Regions from separate parts of the Succiniclasticum sp. genome, predicted to be linked through region 3. Evidence: a T-box and tRNA genes for the amino acid it is inferred to sense, from the RefSeq annotation. Region 3 holds a T-box; the other regions hold tRNA genes.

Region 1 (5,549 bases), on a different contig from region 3:
TGTGTACGCGGTTGGCAAGATTGCCGATATTTTTGCCCACCGGGGCATTACGAAGCATTACCCCGCGGCGGGGCTGGACAAAATTTTTGACGCCACCCTGCAGGCGGTGAAGGATGCGCCGGACCGGACGCTGGTATTCGCTAACTTTGTGGATTTCGATTCGTCCTTCGGCCATCGGCGGGACGCGCTGGGGTATGGGGAAGGCCTGGAGTATTACGACAGCAGGCTTCCGGAACTGTTCTCATTAATGCAGTCAGATGATGTGCTGCTGGTGACGGCGGACCACGGCTGCGATCCTACCTGGAAGGGCACGGACCATACCCGGGAAAAGATTCCCGTTTTGTTCTACGGAAAGAATGTGAAACCGCAGCAGATTCCGCCGTTCCACATTTTCAGCGATATCGGTCAGACCCTGGCTGCGTATCTGGGCGTGGGCCCGTTGGGACACGGGACCGCGGCGGATATCTGGAAACGATAGACCTGCGGCAGGGGCGGCATGGGTTTGCCATAACAGGAAGCGCCATGCGGGGAACTGCCGTGGCTTGCAGGGGATGCCGGCTGGTGTGCGCGTCTCCATAAAAATGACATAATTGGCTGGTATACTGATTCCGGGTTGTAAATGAGCCGATACGGTATCAGATACTATGCGAAGAAAAAAATGATTTTGGATTGGCAGGGGGTGAAGAGAATGAAAAAACTGTTCCTGCTTCTGGCGCTGGTCGTTACGCTGTGCAGCGGCGTCGCCGGGAATATTTCCGGGTTGGAGGCTGTTCCTTTTTTGGGTGCGGCCAGGGCGTATGCCTTTGAGACAAAGCCGGTGAATTTTGTGGTGATCGACCGCACCGGCAGCGTGAGCCGGGCGGATATGCGGGGCTGGATCCAGATGGTGAAGATGGATTACCATGTGCCCTATTACCGGCTGATGGATGATAATACCAAAGCCGAGGCGGCGGTGAATGAGATGTTTGCTAAAAACCCGAAACCGGACAAGGAAGCCATGAAGGCTGCTGCGGAACAGGCGGGTTGCGGGGCGCTGGTGGTGATGGTAGTGCACCGTATGGATTCCTACATGGTGACCAGCCATTCACCCTTTGACTATGACAGGGAAACCTATGTAAGGACATATGCCTTTGCCGATATGTTCGCGTACAATTCCGACGGAAACAAGTTCATCCGCCGGTTCCTGCGGGAAACGGACCTGAAACCGCTGGGGCTGGAGGAGGATCCGTCGGATACCATTAAATGGACGTTAGGCAATTTATTAAATAAAATGGAAGGAAAACCGCAGATCTGATGCATGTTCGACAGGCCCGGCCGTTTTGGGCGGGCCTGTGGGTTCCTGCTGTCCGGACTGTGCCGGATCAACGGGGAAAACGTGTGGCGGTGAGATTATACTGTTATGCCAAAACCGGAAGAGATTGAAGTGATTATGAAGCGCCGTCCCGATTGGGAGTTTCTGCAGAAGCTGCCGAAAGTGCTGCGCGGCTTTACGTTTGTGGAAGGCGGCGAATTGAAGGGACATGAATTTTTGCTGGGTGCATATGTCAATGAAGCGGCCCGGCGCAGGCTGGAACTGATTTACACGGATGAGACCTTTGATTATGTGCCTATTCGCCAGGTGGGGCTGCTCCGCTACCGGGATTTCCGTTTCATCACCCGGGACAGGGATCAGTTCGAAGAATGGATCAACCAGTATATCGACCGGCTGGTAGAGGAAACAACGCCCACGTATATACCCCGGTCTGGTCATCTGCTGAAGCGGAAGGGCATCCTGGACTGGCATTTCCCGGATACGCTGCCGGAACGGGTGGGCAGTTTTGTCAAGTACATCGGTCCGCAGTATCCGCTGGATTTTATCAATAACGCAACCGTTATTTTAGACTATGCGGATTTTGACGCAGGCAACGAACTGGTGTTTCTGTATAACAGGGCGCGTAATGAGTTTTATGCGGAGAATAAAACGCATTTTATTCCCAACACGATTCACGATTTTGACGCAAAAAAGCTGGCGGATCTGGAAGTATTGCTGGCGGAACGGCTGGAACCGTATCTGCTGGAGTTGGGAAACGGCGTTCATCACGCAAACCCGGTGAAGCAGGATTTTCGTAAAAAAGCTTGACAGAGACGAAGAAATAACCTATACTATTAATGCTTGATGAAAAACGGCCCGGTGGTTCAGTTGGTTAGAATGCCGCCCTGTCACGGCGGAGGTCACGAGTTCGAGTCTCGTCCGGGTCGCCATTATGCCTCGGTAGCTCAGTTGGTAGAGCAAGGGACTGAAAATCCCTGTGTCCACAGTTCGATTCTGTGCTGAGGCACCATGTTGCGGAAATAGCTCAGTTGGTAGAGCACAACCTTGCCAAGGTTGGGGTCGCGAGTTCGAGTCTCGTTTTCCGCTCCATTGTTTTAAGGCGACATAGCCAAGCGGTAAGGCAGAGGTCTGCAAAACCTTTATCCCCGGTTCAATTCCGGGTGTCGCCTCCATAATTTCTGCCGAGGTGGCGGAACTGGCAGACGCACGGGACTTAAAATCCCGCGGGTAGAGATACCCGTACCGGTTCGATTCCGGTCCCCGGCACCAGTCAATCTTACCTGTCTTTCTGAAAAGAAAGACAGGTTTTTTGTTTGTGCGGTTTCAGAATCTTTGCGTATCGTGATGCTGCGGTGCTCTTTTTTGGTTGAATGCGCCTTATTACTTGTGGTATAATATACCAATTAACGTGGGATAGTTTGCGTTTGTTTCGCAAAGGTAGGGAGGACGTGGCGATGGTGAACACCACTGACTGGCTGGTCGGCGAGGCATATTTGCGTGAGAAGGCGCCGGAATTGCTTCCTTTCATAAATAAATACGGTCACTGCACGCTGGTTCCGGATGGCAGGGAGCGGTATTTTGAAGTGTTGCTGACAGGCATTGCGGCACAGCAGCTGCCGCCGGACGTTTCCGGCCGGATCATGGGCCAGCTGCGGCGTCTGGCTGGAAATCCGGTGACGCCGGAAAAGCTCATGGCCCTGACGGATGAGACCATTGCCACCTGTGGGCTGACGGCTCTCAAGGTGACTTACATGAAAGCGTTTGCCCGCTTTGTGCTGGACAGTACCATTGATTTTGCGGCGTTCCCGGAAATGACGGATGCCCAGATTGTCAAATTGCTGAAAACGGTAAAGGGACTGGGGCAGTGGACCGTTGAAATGTTCATGCTGCTTTCCCTGTGCCGCCCGGATGTGATGCCGGGGGATGATTTTCTCCTGAAAAAAGAAATGCAGCAGTTGTTTAAGCTGAAGGAAGTGCCCAAGCGCGGGCAGATGAACCAATTGATGGAAGCCTGGCGTCCCTGGCGGAGTCTGGCGGTGTGGTATCTGTGGCAGCACAGTGCAGACAGAAGAGGAAAGTAGTCGATATTGCGGATTCTTGACGCATGATGAGATTCCCTGAGTTTGTGCAGAAAGAAAAAGACAGAGAGGTAAATCATGATAGATTTTTTTGAACAGGTAAACGTGCTTCCCCGGGTGAGGGAGAATTTATATAAAATGGGGATCAAAACGCCCATGCCCGTGCAGCGGCAGGCAATCCCCGCGTTACTGAAAGGACGGGATGTGCTGGCCCGGGCCCAGACGGGTACCGGTAAGACGCTGGCGTTCCTGATTCCCCTGGCCCAGAAGATCGACCCGGCGAAGAAGTATGTGCAGGCGCTGGTAATCACGCCTACACGGGAGCTGGCCCAACAGGTCAGCGAAGTGATGAAGCAGGTGCTGGAAGGGCTGGAAATTTCCACGCTGCCGGTAATCGGCGGCCGGGATTTTGAAACCCAGAAGAATAAGCTGGCAGGCAAGGCCCAGGTGCTCATCGGTACACCGGGCCGCCTGCTCGACCATATTGAAAAAGGAAATACGGATTTAGGTGGCGTGAAGTTCCTGGTACTGGATGAAGTGGACGAGATGCTGGCCCAGGGCTTTATGGACGACGCCCTGAAGCTGATTGCCATGACCGGACCGGAACGGCAGACCATGCTGTGTTCCGCCACGGTTTCGGAAGAAATCAACAAGCTGGGACGCAGCCTGACCACAAACTGCCAGGTCATCGAGATCGCGCCGGAAGAAACGGTAGTGAAAGCTATCAAACAGATTTGTATCAAGACGACGGAAGAAAAGAAACCGGACACGCTGATGCGCCTGATTGACCGGCTGAACCCCTATCTGATGCTGGTGTTCTGCATCAGCAAGGAGCGGGCAAAGGAAGTGGATGCGTTTTTAGGGGAGCATGGGTACAATGCGGACGTGCTGACCGGCGATATGAGCGCTGCGAAGCGTAAAACCGTGATGAAAGCGTTCCGGGATGCCAAAATCCAGATTCTGGCGGCCAGCGACATTGCGGCCCGGGGCCTGGACGTGGAAGGGGTCACCCACGTGATCAACTACGATGTACCCCATGACGCCAGCTGGTATGTCCACCGGGTGGGCCGGACCGGCCGGGCCGGGAAGGATGGCGTAGCCATTACCCTGTATACTACGGAAGAACTGCGATGGCTGCATAATGTGGAAGAGAAACTGGGCGTCACGCTGGAAAAGCAGACGGTGAACGGGCGGAAGATTGTCCGCCGTACCCGCATTGCAGCGGCGAAGAAAAAAGCGGAAGAAGCGCCTAAATCCCGGGGCCGTAATTCCGTTGCGGATAAACGCCATGCCCCTAAGACCGGCTCCAACCGGCGGCAGGTAAGCCGCCAGGCAGCCCGGGAAGCGTCCATGGCCCTAAAAGAAAAGGCAAAGAAAGCTGCTAAAAAGAGCGGCAATAAAGTGTAAGTATGAATTTGAATGCCAGGAAAAGAACTGAGCAAAACATCGTGTACGGTTTTGCGAGGCCTTTTTCTGGCCGGTAATATCATTTTTCTCTATAACAGGTGATCCGTTTTGTTTTTGAAATCAGTTACAGCCTTCGGGTTCAAATCCTTCGCTGACCGCACCGCTCTGGAATTCGGTGCGGGCATTACGGCGGTGGTAGGCCCCAACGGTTCAGGAAAAAGTAATATTTCCGATGCGGTGCGCTGGGTGTTGGGCGAACAGAGCGCCAAATACCTCCGTGGCAGCAAAATGGAGGATATTATCTTTTCGGGTACCAGCAAACGCCGGCCTTTGGGCGTGGCGGAAGTCACCCTGGTGTTCGACAACCGGGACCATATGCTGCCGCTGGATTTTGACGAGGTGAGCATTACCCGACGTCTGTACCGTTCCGGCGACAGTGATTACGCTATTAACAAGAAAAACTGCAGATTAAAAGATATACTGGATCTGCTGGCGGATACGGGCATGGGCAAGGGCGCCATGTTCCTCATCGGGCAGAATAAGATTGACGAGATTTTGAACAGCCGGCCGGAAGACCGGCGTTCCATCTTTGAAGAGGCGGCGGGAATTGCCCGGTTCCGTATGCGGAAGAAGGAAGCTACGCGCCGTCTGGACGATACGGCCAACAACCTGACCCGTATCAACGATATCAAAAGCGAAGTGGAAAGCCGTGTGGAACCGTTGCGTGTGGAAGCGGAGCGGACAACGCGTTT
Region 2 (5,549 bases), on a different contig from region 3:
GAATTATGATGGACAATATGATTGAAGTAAGAGACCTGCAGGTCACACTGTCAGGAAAAACCATCGTGCAGCACATGGACGCGGATATTCCAAAGGGAAAGATTACCGCCATCATCGGGCCAAATGGTTGTGGGAAAAGCACTACGCTTAAAGCCGTCTGCCGGATCAATCCAATTTCTGCCGGCCAGATCACCCTGTTGAACCGGAACGTATGGGATTTCGGCTACAAAGAATTTGCTCAGAAGCTGGCTATCCTGACCCAGTCTCCCCAGGCCCCGGCCGATATGACCGTACGGGATTTGGTTGCCATGGGACGTTTCCCCTATCGCAGCCTCTTCGGCAAGGCTACAAAGGAAGACCAGGAATGTATTGAATGGGCTCTGGAAGAAACCAGCCTGGTGCCCTACCAGCACCGAATCCTTCAGACCCTGTCCGGCGGCGAACGGCAGCGCGCGTGGATTGCCATGGCTCTTGCCCAGAAGCCTCAGGTTCTGCTTTTGGATGAACCCACCACCTACTTGGATATCTGCCACCAGCTGGAAGTCATGAAACTACTGGATAGACTGAACCGGGAACTGCACCTGACGGTGGCACTGGTGCTCCACGATCTGAACCAGGCTGTTCAGTTTGCTCACCATGTCGTGGTTATGAAGAAAGGAACCTTGGTTACAAGCGGCAACCCTGCAGACGTAATCACGGTAGACCTTTTGAAAGAAGTATTCCGTGTCAAAGCAGAAGATGTCTTTACATCCGAAGGCGTGCGCACCCTGGTGCCGCTGGATTTGTATTAAGAAAATAAAAAAGCGGCCGGCTGACGCCAGTCGCATAAAAGAAAACACCGGAATCTTTTCATGCGGATTTACATTATCCTGTACAGGTAATGCAAATCCGCATGATGCTTTTCAGCCAGACTCCACAAAACAAAAAAATGAAGAGGAATCATCAGAAAAGGGTTAGCCAGTGCTAACACTCAAAGCAAAATTTTGGTTAGCGTTCGCTAACCAAAATCATTTTACCGTATTACGTTCCGTTTGTCAAGCGTTTTTGAAAAAAGATCTCTTCGACTATCCGCTTACATAAACACATGAGGCGCCCCCGGAGGCAGCAGCCCCAGCAGATCTGCCAGGAAATAGGCAGATGCAGGAATCAGGATACCAAACGCCGTACCCCAGGCCTTATCCCCCGTCTGAAAATTACGGAAACAGCCACGGATACTGCAAATCAGTATGACGCCCCAGATAAAAATAAGGGAAGTGGTAGTACTTTCTCCGCCCGGAAACATGAATAAACACCTGCTTTTCTGATGACAAACTTTATATTAACACATCTAACAAAGGTCCTAAGTATCTGAAACACCTTTGACTGCTTTCTTATACAAAATTACCCACGGCGCAATATCCGTGGGTAACTGCATTGCAACATGGTGCCTCAGCACAGAATCGAACTGTGGACACAGGGATTTTCAGTCCCTTGCTCTACCAACTGAGCTACCGAGGCATAATGGCGACCCGGACGAGACTCGAACTCGTGACCTCCGCCGTGACAGGGCGGCATTCTAACCAACTGAACCACCGGGCCGGACATAAAAAAATGGTGGGCGCTAACGGGATCGAACCGCTGACATTCTGCTTGTAAGGCAGACGCTCTCCCAGCTGAGCTAAGCGCCCACATGGTGATCGACCGGGGGCTCGAACCCCGGACCCACTGATTAAGAGTCAGTTGCTCTGCCAGCTGAGCTAGTCGACCACTTGACGTGTTACTAGAATATTATAGAACAAAGACCTGGGAATGTCAAGAAAAAAAATAAATAAAACACAAGTATAACTTCCATTTTTTCTTGTCATTCCGGATTGGCATCCACATGCATAACGACAATGAATCAGAAAATCCTTAATCCGCAATCTCCAACTTCTCCAGATTCCGGTACATAAAGTCCAGACGGTTAAAACCGAAATCAAGATAATGCTGAATACTGTCAGTATTTGTATTCTCAGGCCAGAAGACAATAATTAGATTTTTACCTTCAACATTATAATTATAGCTGTCCGGTGTATGGCGCCGGTTCATCAGACCATTAAACTGCTGCAGTACCGCCAGACATTTACGGGGATGATATTTGCTTAAATCACACCCCACGACCTTGACCATCATGAACCGTCCCGGAGGCACAGCAATAACACCCAGATAGTCTATACCCGCCGCCTCGGAATGATGTTTGATAATATACACATCGTTACCCGTAGCAGAATCTACCATAACCTCATAGTGAACTTTCTTTCCTTCCAGCCAGATGCGTACATCTTCAATTGTAATCATCCGTCCTCATCCTCCTGAATAATCGAAGCCGGCGTCCGGTACACCAGCGCCAGTTACTTCAATAGATAATGTCAGTTTATATTATATTATATTCTTTCCACACTAACAAGCACCCTTCTGTCTTCTGCTGAGAATATTTTGAGAATCCTTTCTGAATTGTTATCAAATGTTTCACGTGAAACATTTGATATTCGTCTTTTCAAAACACATGATTTTATTTATAATTAAACTATCAGCGACAAACAGAAATTAATAAAAGCAACCTCTCTATGTTTTTTATTAACATCAGTCAAATTTTGCAAATCAACTACATATTATTACGATAAATCGAAGGAAGGACACTTATGGAAACAACAACCGAACAAAAGGGAAACAACCACGCCGAAAAACATGTCCGCCGGAAACACTATACAGGACACTATCCAAAAAGTTTTAATGAAAAATACAAGGAACTGAATCCCAGAAAGTATCAGGATATTACGAAACATATTATCGCCAAAGGCAATACACCGGCAGGAACCCATATACCCATCATGGTCCAGGAAATTCTGGATTTTCTACAAATCCAGCCGGGCCAGACAGGATTTGACGCAACGCTAGGATATGGCGGGCATACACAAGCCATGTTAAAACAATTAAAGGGAACAGGACACTTACACGCAACAGACGTAGATCCCATCGAATCCGAGAAAGCCAAAAAGCGTCTGCTTGAGGCAGGGTACGGCGAAGAAATTCTTACCATTCATCATTTGAATTTTTCCGAAATTGACAAAATCGTTAATGAAACAGGTCCTTTTAATTTTATATTGGCTGATTTAGGTATTTCTTCCATGCAACTGGATAATCCCGCCCGGGGATTCTCCTATAAAACAGACGGGCCCCTAGATCTTCGCATGAATCCGCAACAGGGCATCCCTGCGTCAAAACTGCTCAGGAAACTTTCTGCAGATGAACTTGAAGGCCTGCTCATCGAAAACGCCGATGAGCCGTATGCACGGGAAATTGCAGAAAATACCGCTGCTGATCTAAAAAAAGGAATTCCCGTTGATACAACAAAACAACTTTTTCAAGAGATCGAAAAAGCTCTGTCCTTTCTTCCAAAGAATGATCGAAAAGAAGCTGTTAAAAAAAGCAGTGCCCGCGTCTTTCAGGCACTGCGCATCGACGTAAACGGTGAAATGGAGGCTCTATATACATTTTTGGAAAAACTTCCCGATGCACTGGCTCCCGGCGGACGCGTAGCAATACTGACCTTTCACTCCGGAGAAGACCGCCTGGTTAAAAAGGCCTTTAAAGCATATGTCAGAAACGGTACCTTTACTGCTGCGGCCAGAGATGTAATCCGACCGTCGGCCGAGGAATGCTTTTCCAACCCACGAGCAAAATCCACAAAACTGCGTTGGGCAATCCGTTCAAACTAAGAATAAAACAGGCCTCTGTCTGTCGGTTCGAGCCCATGTTCTGCAGGTAAAAAAGCTGTAACGGTTTTTACATTCCATATCATAAAAAGAAAACCTGTCCATTTTATTTGTTACCTGAACATTGACAATGCGTTCCCAGAAGCATAAAATTATTTTGATACCTTCGTTAAAACGAAGAATACTATATATATTATTTATTTAAGAAAAGAGGTTTGTATATGCGAAGCGATTTAGTCAAAAAAGGTTCCACCCGTGCAGCTCACCGCTCTTTATTTTATGCCCTCGGTTTCAGCGATGAAGATCTCAAAAAACCGCTGATTGCTGTAGTAAATTCCCAGACTGATATCATTGCTGGCCATGCCCATCTGGATGATCAGGCAAAAATGGTCAAATACGGTATCCTCGCAGCGGGCGGTGTACCTGTAGAAGTACCTGCCATCGGTCTCTGCGACGGCATCGCCATGGGCCATGAAGGTATGAAATACCCCCTGGCAAGCCGTGAACTGATTGCTGACAGCATCGAAGCACTAATCAACGGCCATGCTTTTGACGGCATGGTCCTGATTCCTAACTGCGATAAGATCGTGCCCGGTATGCTGATGGCTTCGCTGCGCCTGAATATTCCAGCTGTGTTCTGCAGCGGCGGTCCCATGCTCCCCGGCCGTTATGAAGGCAAAGACATTTCCATTTCCACCACATTTGAAGCGGCCGGCCGTTTTGAAGCCGGCAAGATTGATAAAGCAGAACTGTCCCGTATTGAGCGTTGCTCCTGCCCTGGATGTGGCAGCTGTGCCGGCCTGTTCACCGCCAATACCATGAACTGCCTCACCGAAGTGTTAGGCATGGGCCTGCCCGGCAACGGAACCATTCCGGCAGCCTTCCAGGGCGACCGTGCCCGTCTGGCTAAAAAGGCAGGGGAAACTATTGTCCGCCTGGTCAAAGAACAGCTTCTGCCCCGGGATATCATGACCATGAATGCATTTAAGAATGCTATCACTGTCGACATGGCTATCGGCGGCAGCTCCAACACGGCGCTGCACTTACCGGCCATCGCCCACGAAGCCGGCATTAAACTTCCTTTATCCCTGTTTGATAAGATCTCAAAGAAAACTCCGTACCTGACTAAACTGAGCCCCGGCGGATCCCATCATATGATCGACCTGAACGAAGCCGGCGGCATCTCCGCGGTCATGAACGAACTGAGTAAACTGGGACTCATTAACAAGAGCTGCAAGACCGTCACCGGCAAAACCATCGGCGCTTTGATTAAAAATGCGGTCATTACACGCCCGGATGTAATCCGCAGCGTAGAAGACCCCTACCGGAAGACAGGCGGTATCGCCGTGCTGACCGGCAACATCGCGCCCATGTGCTCCGTTGTTAAAGAAAGCGCCGTAGCGGAAGAGATGCTGGTACATTCCGGCCCCGCCCGGGTATTTAACTCGGAAGACGAAGCCATCAAAGCTATTTGTGCCAAGAAGATTAACAAAGGCGACGTGGTCGTCATCCGCTACGAAGGACCCAAGGGCGGCCCAGGCATGCGGGAAATGCTGAATCCGACTTCCGTTCTGGCAGGCATGGGGCTTGATAAGGACGTAGCCCTCCTGACCGATGGACGTTTCTCCGGCGCGACAAGGGGTGCCTGCATTGGCCATATCTCTCCGGAAGCTCGGGAAGGTGGCAACATTGCCTTGATTGAAGAAGGCGATATCATTGAGATCAATATTCCGAAACGTACATTAAATGTTAAAGTATCTGACAAAGAACTGGAAAAACGCCGGTCAAAATGGAAATGCCCGCCGCCTAAGGTAA
Region 3 (5,549 bases):
CCCGGTCGCGCAGAGCGAAGCCTTCGCTTTCCGCCGCTTTCAGCACACTGTCCGTCACAATGTCGGCCAGGTTATCGCCCTGGCGGATGATGGGAAGACGGATGCCTCTGGATACAGTACCTACCAAACGTTCTTTGTTTTCCATAAAAATTATTCCCTTCTTAAGGCCGCAAGGCCGGATTTATAAAAAACATACCACTATATATTTTACCTTTATTTTTATAAGAGGGCAAGCCCTGATATAAATAATATTTCTTATTTCCGCAGCTCCGCCGCGTAAGCTTCCGCCACTTTTTCCACCACGTTTTTGATGATGGGGTCGATCTCGCCGTCGGTGAGGGTACGGTCCTCTGCCTGGAAGGTCAGGTTAAAGGCCACGGACTTGCATCCTTCCGCCACCTGTTTGCCGGTGTACACGTCGAAGACACGGATCCCTTGCAACAGTTCGCCGGCGTTGGCCCGCAGCACGCCTTCCAGTTCCTGCACCGTTACGTTCCTGGGAACCACCACCGCAATGTCGCGGCTGGTACCGGGGAACTTGGCAAGATGTGAGTATTGGGGAACCCGCAGGGCGGATTCGGCCAGAGGCGCAAGCCCCAGTTCCAGCACATAGGTCTCTTCCGGCACATCAAAGTTAGCCGCCGCCGTGGGATGCAGGCAGCCGAAATAACCGATGCGCTTTCCGCCAACGTTGACCACGCAGCTCTTGCCGGGATGCATGTACGGTTCCTCACAGGCAGCCAGTTCGTAATCCGTCAGCTGCATCTTTGCCAGCAGGCCTTCCACAACGCCCTTCATGTCGTAAAAGTCCACACTGTCCTTACCGCTGGTCCAGGTCAGTTCATTGCGCCGGCCGCTCATCACCGCGCCGATAATACGGCGTTCTTCCGGATGATCAGTCAACGGCAGGGACTTGGGCAGATACACCCGGCCCACTTCGAAAATCTTCACGCTTTCCGCCTGCCGGGCCAGATTGTACGCCGCCGTGTTCAGCAGGCTGGGCAGCATGGTAGTACGCATCACGCCGAATTCATCGCTGATGGGGTTCATCAGTTTGATCGCATTGAGGCGGGCATCGTCTGCTTTCAGCATCAGCTTATCTACGAAAGAAGGATGGATGAAGGTGTAGGTCATCACTTCGTCCAGACCGGCGGAAGCCAGATAATCCTCTGCTTCGCCCTTCACTTCTTCCATGGGGTCTTCCTTACCCTGACGCAGCGCCAGTTCCGGATTGTGGCTTTCGATTTTATCGTAAGAATGCATGCGGGCAATCTCTTCGGAAATGTCCGCGTCGCAGGTCACGTCCTGCCGCCAGGTAGGAGCAGTGATGACCAGCGCGCCGTTTTCTTCCTTTACTTCAAACTGCAGACGGGTCAGGATATCCACCATTTCTTCTTTGGGAATCTCCACGCCGATCCGGGTGTTGATTGCTTCCGGCGTAACTGTAACGACTGCAGGTTTATAGGGAACGGGATACGCGTCTGCAATGCCGCAGACCGTTTCGCAGGCGCCCATTTCTTCCAGCAGGTGCGCCGCCCGGTCCAGAGCACGATGACAGTTGGCAATATCCACGCCGCGCTCGAAACGCATGGAAGCTTCGCTGCGCAGACCCAATGCCTTGGATGTACGGCGGATGGACGGGCCGTTGAAAGCCGCCGCTTCCAGAATAACCGTTTTGGTTTTATCCGTTACTTCCGTAACAAGGCCGCCCATGACGCCGCCCAGGCCCACCGCTTTTTCCGTGTCGGCAATGGCGATCATGTCCGGTGTCAACGCCCGGTCCTGATCGTCCAGGGTCTGCAGGTGTTCTCCGGGTTTGGCCCGGCGCACGATCAGCGCATGGTCTTTCAGCGTATCGTAATCGTAGGCATGCATGGGCTGTCCCAGTTCCATCATCACATAGTTGGTCACATCGACCACGTTATTGATGGGACGAACGCCGCAGGCACGCAGTTCGTTCTGCATCCAGTCCGGCGACTGCATGATCTTGATATTTTTCAGTACCCGGTTGGTGAAACGGCTGCACAGTTCCGGAATTTCAATCGCATTCCGCATCATGTCATTTACATTGCCGCCGGCCGCTTCCTTCACGCTCATGTCCGGCATGTGCATCGTCTTACCCAGCACTGCCGCCGCTTCCCGGGCAATGCCGGTCATGCAGAAGCAGTCCTGCTTGTTGGCTGTTAAATCAATATCCAGAACCGTATCGTTCAGACCCAGCACGTCTCTAATATCTTTGCCGATTGGTGTATCCGGGGACAGGATCAGGATTCCTTCCCGCTGTTCCGGCAGCAGCAGCTTGCTGTCTATACCCAGCTCGTTGGCACTGCACAGCATACCGTAGGAATACACATCGGCCATCTTTACCTTCTTCAGTTTCATTCCGTTAGGCAACTCAGCGCCTAACGTGGCAACGGGAACCATGTCCCCCAGTTTTACATTCTGGGCTCCGGTCTGAATCTGTACGATCTCACCGCTGCCGTAATCCATCTGACATACCCACAGGTGGTCGCTCTTGGGATTCCGTTCAATGGCTGTAACTTTTCCTGTCACAACACCAGAGATTCCCTGTCCCTGATGAATCACGCTTTCCACTTCCAGCCCTACACGGGTCAGCTTGTCTGCTAATTCTTCGGGAGTTACATCAATATCAACATAGCGCTTTAACCACGCAATCGAAGCTAACATTTTCTATCCCTCCCTTACCGGAACTGGCGGATGAACCGCAGATCGTTTTCAAAGAATAACCGTAAATCATCAATACCGTACTTCAGCATGGCGATACGTTCTACGCCCATGCCGAAAGCATACCCGTTCATGATGGACGGATCGTATCCGCTCATAGCCAGCACATTGGGATGCACTTCCCCGGCTCCCAGAATTTCCAGCCAGCCGGAATGTTTGCATACATTACAGCCTTTGCCGCCGCAAATTACACAGCTGATGTCCACTTCGCAGCTGGGTTCCGTAAATGGAAAATAGCTGGGACGTAAACGAATCTTCACACTGTTGCCGAACATTTCCTTACAGAAAGTTTCCAGCGTTCCTTTCAAATCTGCCAGACTGATATTTTTATCCACTACAAGTCCTTCCACCTGATGGAACATGGGGGAATGGGTAGCATCGTAGTCGTTACGATATACCGCACCTGGCGAAATCATGCGGATGGGAGTGTTCGGCTCCTTGCTCTGCATGGTGCGGGCCTGCACGCCGCTGGTCTGGGTGCGTAACAGGAAATTATCCGTAATATAGAAAGTGTCCTGCATGTCCCGGGCCGGATGATCTTTCGGCAGATTCAGCGCTTCAAAGTTAAAGTAATCGTTGTCAATTTCCGGGCCTTCGATTACATCGAAGCCCATATGCATGAAAATCTTTTTGATTTCCCTGTTGGTTAAGGTAATGGGATGCAGATGTCCGCCCGCCGGTTTGCGCCCCGGCAGCGTGATGTCCACTTTATCGTTGGCAATTTTCGCTTTCAGCGCTTCCGCCCGCAAAATTTCCGTGCGGTCTTTCAAACACTGTTCCAGCGTCTGCTTTACCTGATTTACGATTTCACCGATCTTCGGACGTTCTTCTGCCGGCACTTTGCCCATGCCGCGCAGGATTTCCGTCATGGGACCCTTGCGTCCCAGATACTTGACCTTCAGGTCCTGCAACTCCTGGGAGCTGGCAGCAGCTTCCAGGTCTGCCAGCGCTTTTTCACGCAGCTCCAGCAGCATCTCTTTCATACTCATCTTTTTGCCTCCTAAATTTCCCAATCAGCTTCGCCCTACGGGCTTGCTTCTTGGAATTTTGTCGCAAATTAAAAAACTTCCGTCCCTGTGAAGGGGCGAAAGTGATGTTCCGCGGTACCACCCTAATTTGTTCTCTTGCGCCTTAACGCGGCAAACGCTCAGCCTACTTTGTAAATATTGTTCAGCCAAGACACTCCCAGGTGAACTTCACGCAATCTCCGCAATCCGGCTCCCACCTGCCCAGACTCTCTTTATGCTTTAAAAACGCTACTCTCCTGTTCCTTGTGCAAAATACTGTTAGGGACGTATTTAATTGACTGAAATATTATAGCACAAGTGAGAGGGTTGGGCAAGAAAAAGTGTCTATTATTATTTTGGCTGTCCAGATTTATACAGGATTCCTTTGCTTCCTTCAGGTTGGTCGTAATTACGACCAACTTTGAATTGCAAATATGCATGAATACTGGGGTTTACTTCTGCTAACTCTTATGTTTTTAAGGATAGTCAGTTTGTATGTCTGTACCGGCAAAGCCGGAAGATACAACTGACAAACTGCAAGAGTGTGGAGGCTTTGCGTTTCGGCCTGCAAACCTTGCCCTCCATTTTTCTTCATCAGTTTTGCAAAATAAGAATACTTGACTGCCATTGATCTATTATGTTACAATGTGGGAAATCCCACAATATTTTATATCCCACACCGAAGATTGGAGGTAACACAATGCAGGTAGCTGTAAAAGAATACGACGCAAAGCTTGATACAAAAAAGAGAATCACATTGCGCAGCGTAATTTTTGAATATTATCATGTATCCGAATACGAAGACGGCCGGATTGTTTTGGAACCCCGCGTGCTCATGCCTCCTTTTCAGGTTTCCGCTAACACATTAGCCATGATGGATGCTTCCGTCGAAAATCTGAAAACCGGTAATGCGTCTGAAGCAGTCGATCTTTCTGATTTTTGAGGAGCGACCATGTTCATAATTCATTTAGGGGTTCCGGAAATGAAATCTTTGTGGGACGCTTTGACTACAAAAATCAAAACCGGATTGGCAAACCGAAAGGAAGAAAAACTATACAGGCAAATGGGAAAAGCAATGAAACTACTTTCTCAAAATCCCCGTCATCCCGGTTTACATTCCCATGAAATTGACGCTCTGACTGTCCGGTATGGGATCAAGGTATGGGAATCCTATCTGGAAAACAACACGCCGACTGCCGCACGTATCTTTTGGGTATATGGACCGGAAACAGGCGACATCACAATTATTGGCATCGAACCGCATCCAATGATAAATCAAACGCTTACAAAAAGGTAACGCTTTCTTCTATGGAACGATTTTTGCTGACGCACGGAAGAACCGCCTGAACAGTAAAGAAGGACCCAACTGTCAAGGAATACTTGACAACTGCCACAGAGAGTAAAAAACCAGTCTTAACACCGCCATGGATGCTAAGACTGGTTTTATTTTGGTGAATGCAGCAAGAGCTATTACTTCTTCTTCATGCATTGCGCACATCCTATCGTCTGGCAGCGCTGCCTCCTCAATTATGGGACAATGCCCTAATTTCACCGGGTATTCATTCACTTCTTTGCCTTCTCTACTCTGGCGCTGATTTCCCGGATCATGTTGGAAATCGGCACGATGGCCCTGGCTGCAATTTTAGTGTGCCGCTCCACTTCCGCGGAAATGTCCATGGAATCCCCGGTGTCCTGGATCTGTTCCGAGCAAAAGGTTTCAATAGACATAGCAAAGACCACCATCGTAAGATTGTATTCTATAAAAAATGCAAATGGTAACTTTATAAAAAAATATAA

The links. A T-box is a leader RNA that pairs with one kind of tRNA and senses whether it is charged. The one in region 3 lies ahead of pheS (phenylalanine--tRNA ligase subunit alpha), so its partner is inferred to be a tRNA-Phe.
Region 1: it encodes a tRNA-Phe, which carries the amino acid that the T-box ahead of pheS (phenylalanine--tRNA ligase subunit alpha) is inferred to sense. The anticodon was not compared.
Region 2: it encodes a tRNA-Phe, which carries the amino acid that the T-box ahead of pheS (phenylalanine--tRNA ligase subunit alpha) is inferred to sense. The anticodon was not compared.

Annotation. Positions count from the first base shown of each region.
Region 1 is NZ_DBMCWA010000006.1:60,291-65,839, forward strand. It holds gene ACZOWY_RS04765 (phosphopentomutase) at 1-478, shown strand, start outside; gene ACZOWY_RS04770 (hypothetical protein) at 689-1,294, shown strand; gene ACZOWY_RS04775 (hypothetical protein) at 1,400-2,119, shown strand; tRNA gene ACZOWY_RS04780 (tRNA-Asp) at 2,165-2,241, shown strand; tRNA gene ACZOWY_RS04785 (tRNA-Phe) at 2,246-2,321, shown strand; tRNA gene ACZOWY_RS04790 (tRNA-Gly) at 2,326-2,401, shown strand; tRNA gene ACZOWY_RS04795 (tRNA-Cys) at 2,411-2,484, shown strand; tRNA gene ACZOWY_RS04800 (tRNA-Leu) at 2,493-2,581, shown strand; gene ACZOWY_RS04805 (DNA-3-methyladenine glycosylase family protein) at 2,767-3,393, shown strand; gene ACZOWY_RS04810 (DEAD/DEAH box helicase) at 3,469-4,797, shown strand; gene smc (chromosome segregation protein SMC) at 4,912-5,549, shown strand, end outside.
Region 2 is NZ_DBMCWA010000014.1:55,112-60,660, reverse strand. It holds gene ACZOWY_RS08950 (FecCD family ABC transporter permease) at 1-9, shown strand, start outside; gene ACZOWY_RS08945 (ABC transporter ATP-binding protein) at 6-791, shown strand; gene ACZOWY_RS08940 (hypothetical protein) at 1,073-1,282, opposite strand; tRNA gene ACZOWY_RS08935 (tRNA-Phe) at 1,422-1,497, opposite strand; tRNA gene ACZOWY_RS08930 (tRNA-Asp) at 1,502-1,578, opposite strand; tRNA gene ACZOWY_RS08925 (tRNA-Val) at 1,592-1,667, opposite strand; tRNA gene ACZOWY_RS08920 (tRNA-Lys) at 1,671-1,746, opposite strand; gene ACZOWY_RS08915 (hypothetical protein) at 1,891-2,316, opposite strand; gene rsmH (16S rRNA (cytosine(1402)-N(4))-methyltransferase RsmH) at 2,661-3,737, shown strand; gene ilvD (dihydroxy-acid dehydratase) at 3,956-5,549, shown strand, end outside.
Region 3 is NZ_DBMCWA010000017.1:36,963-42,511, reverse strand. It holds gene ACZOWY_RS10035 (coenzyme F420-0:L-glutamate ligase) at 1-145, opposite strand, end outside; gene pheT (phenylalanine--tRNA ligase subunit beta) at 256-2,688, opposite strand; gene pheS (phenylalanine--tRNA ligase subunit alpha) at 2,703-3,728, opposite strand; T-box leader at 3,823-4,026, opposite strand; gene ACZOWY_RS10020 (hypothetical protein) at 4,453-4,695, shown strand; partial or broken gene ACZOWY_RS10015 (hypothetical protein) at 4,705-5,099, shown strand; gene ACZOWY_RS10010 (hypothetical protein) at 5,316-5,480, opposite strand.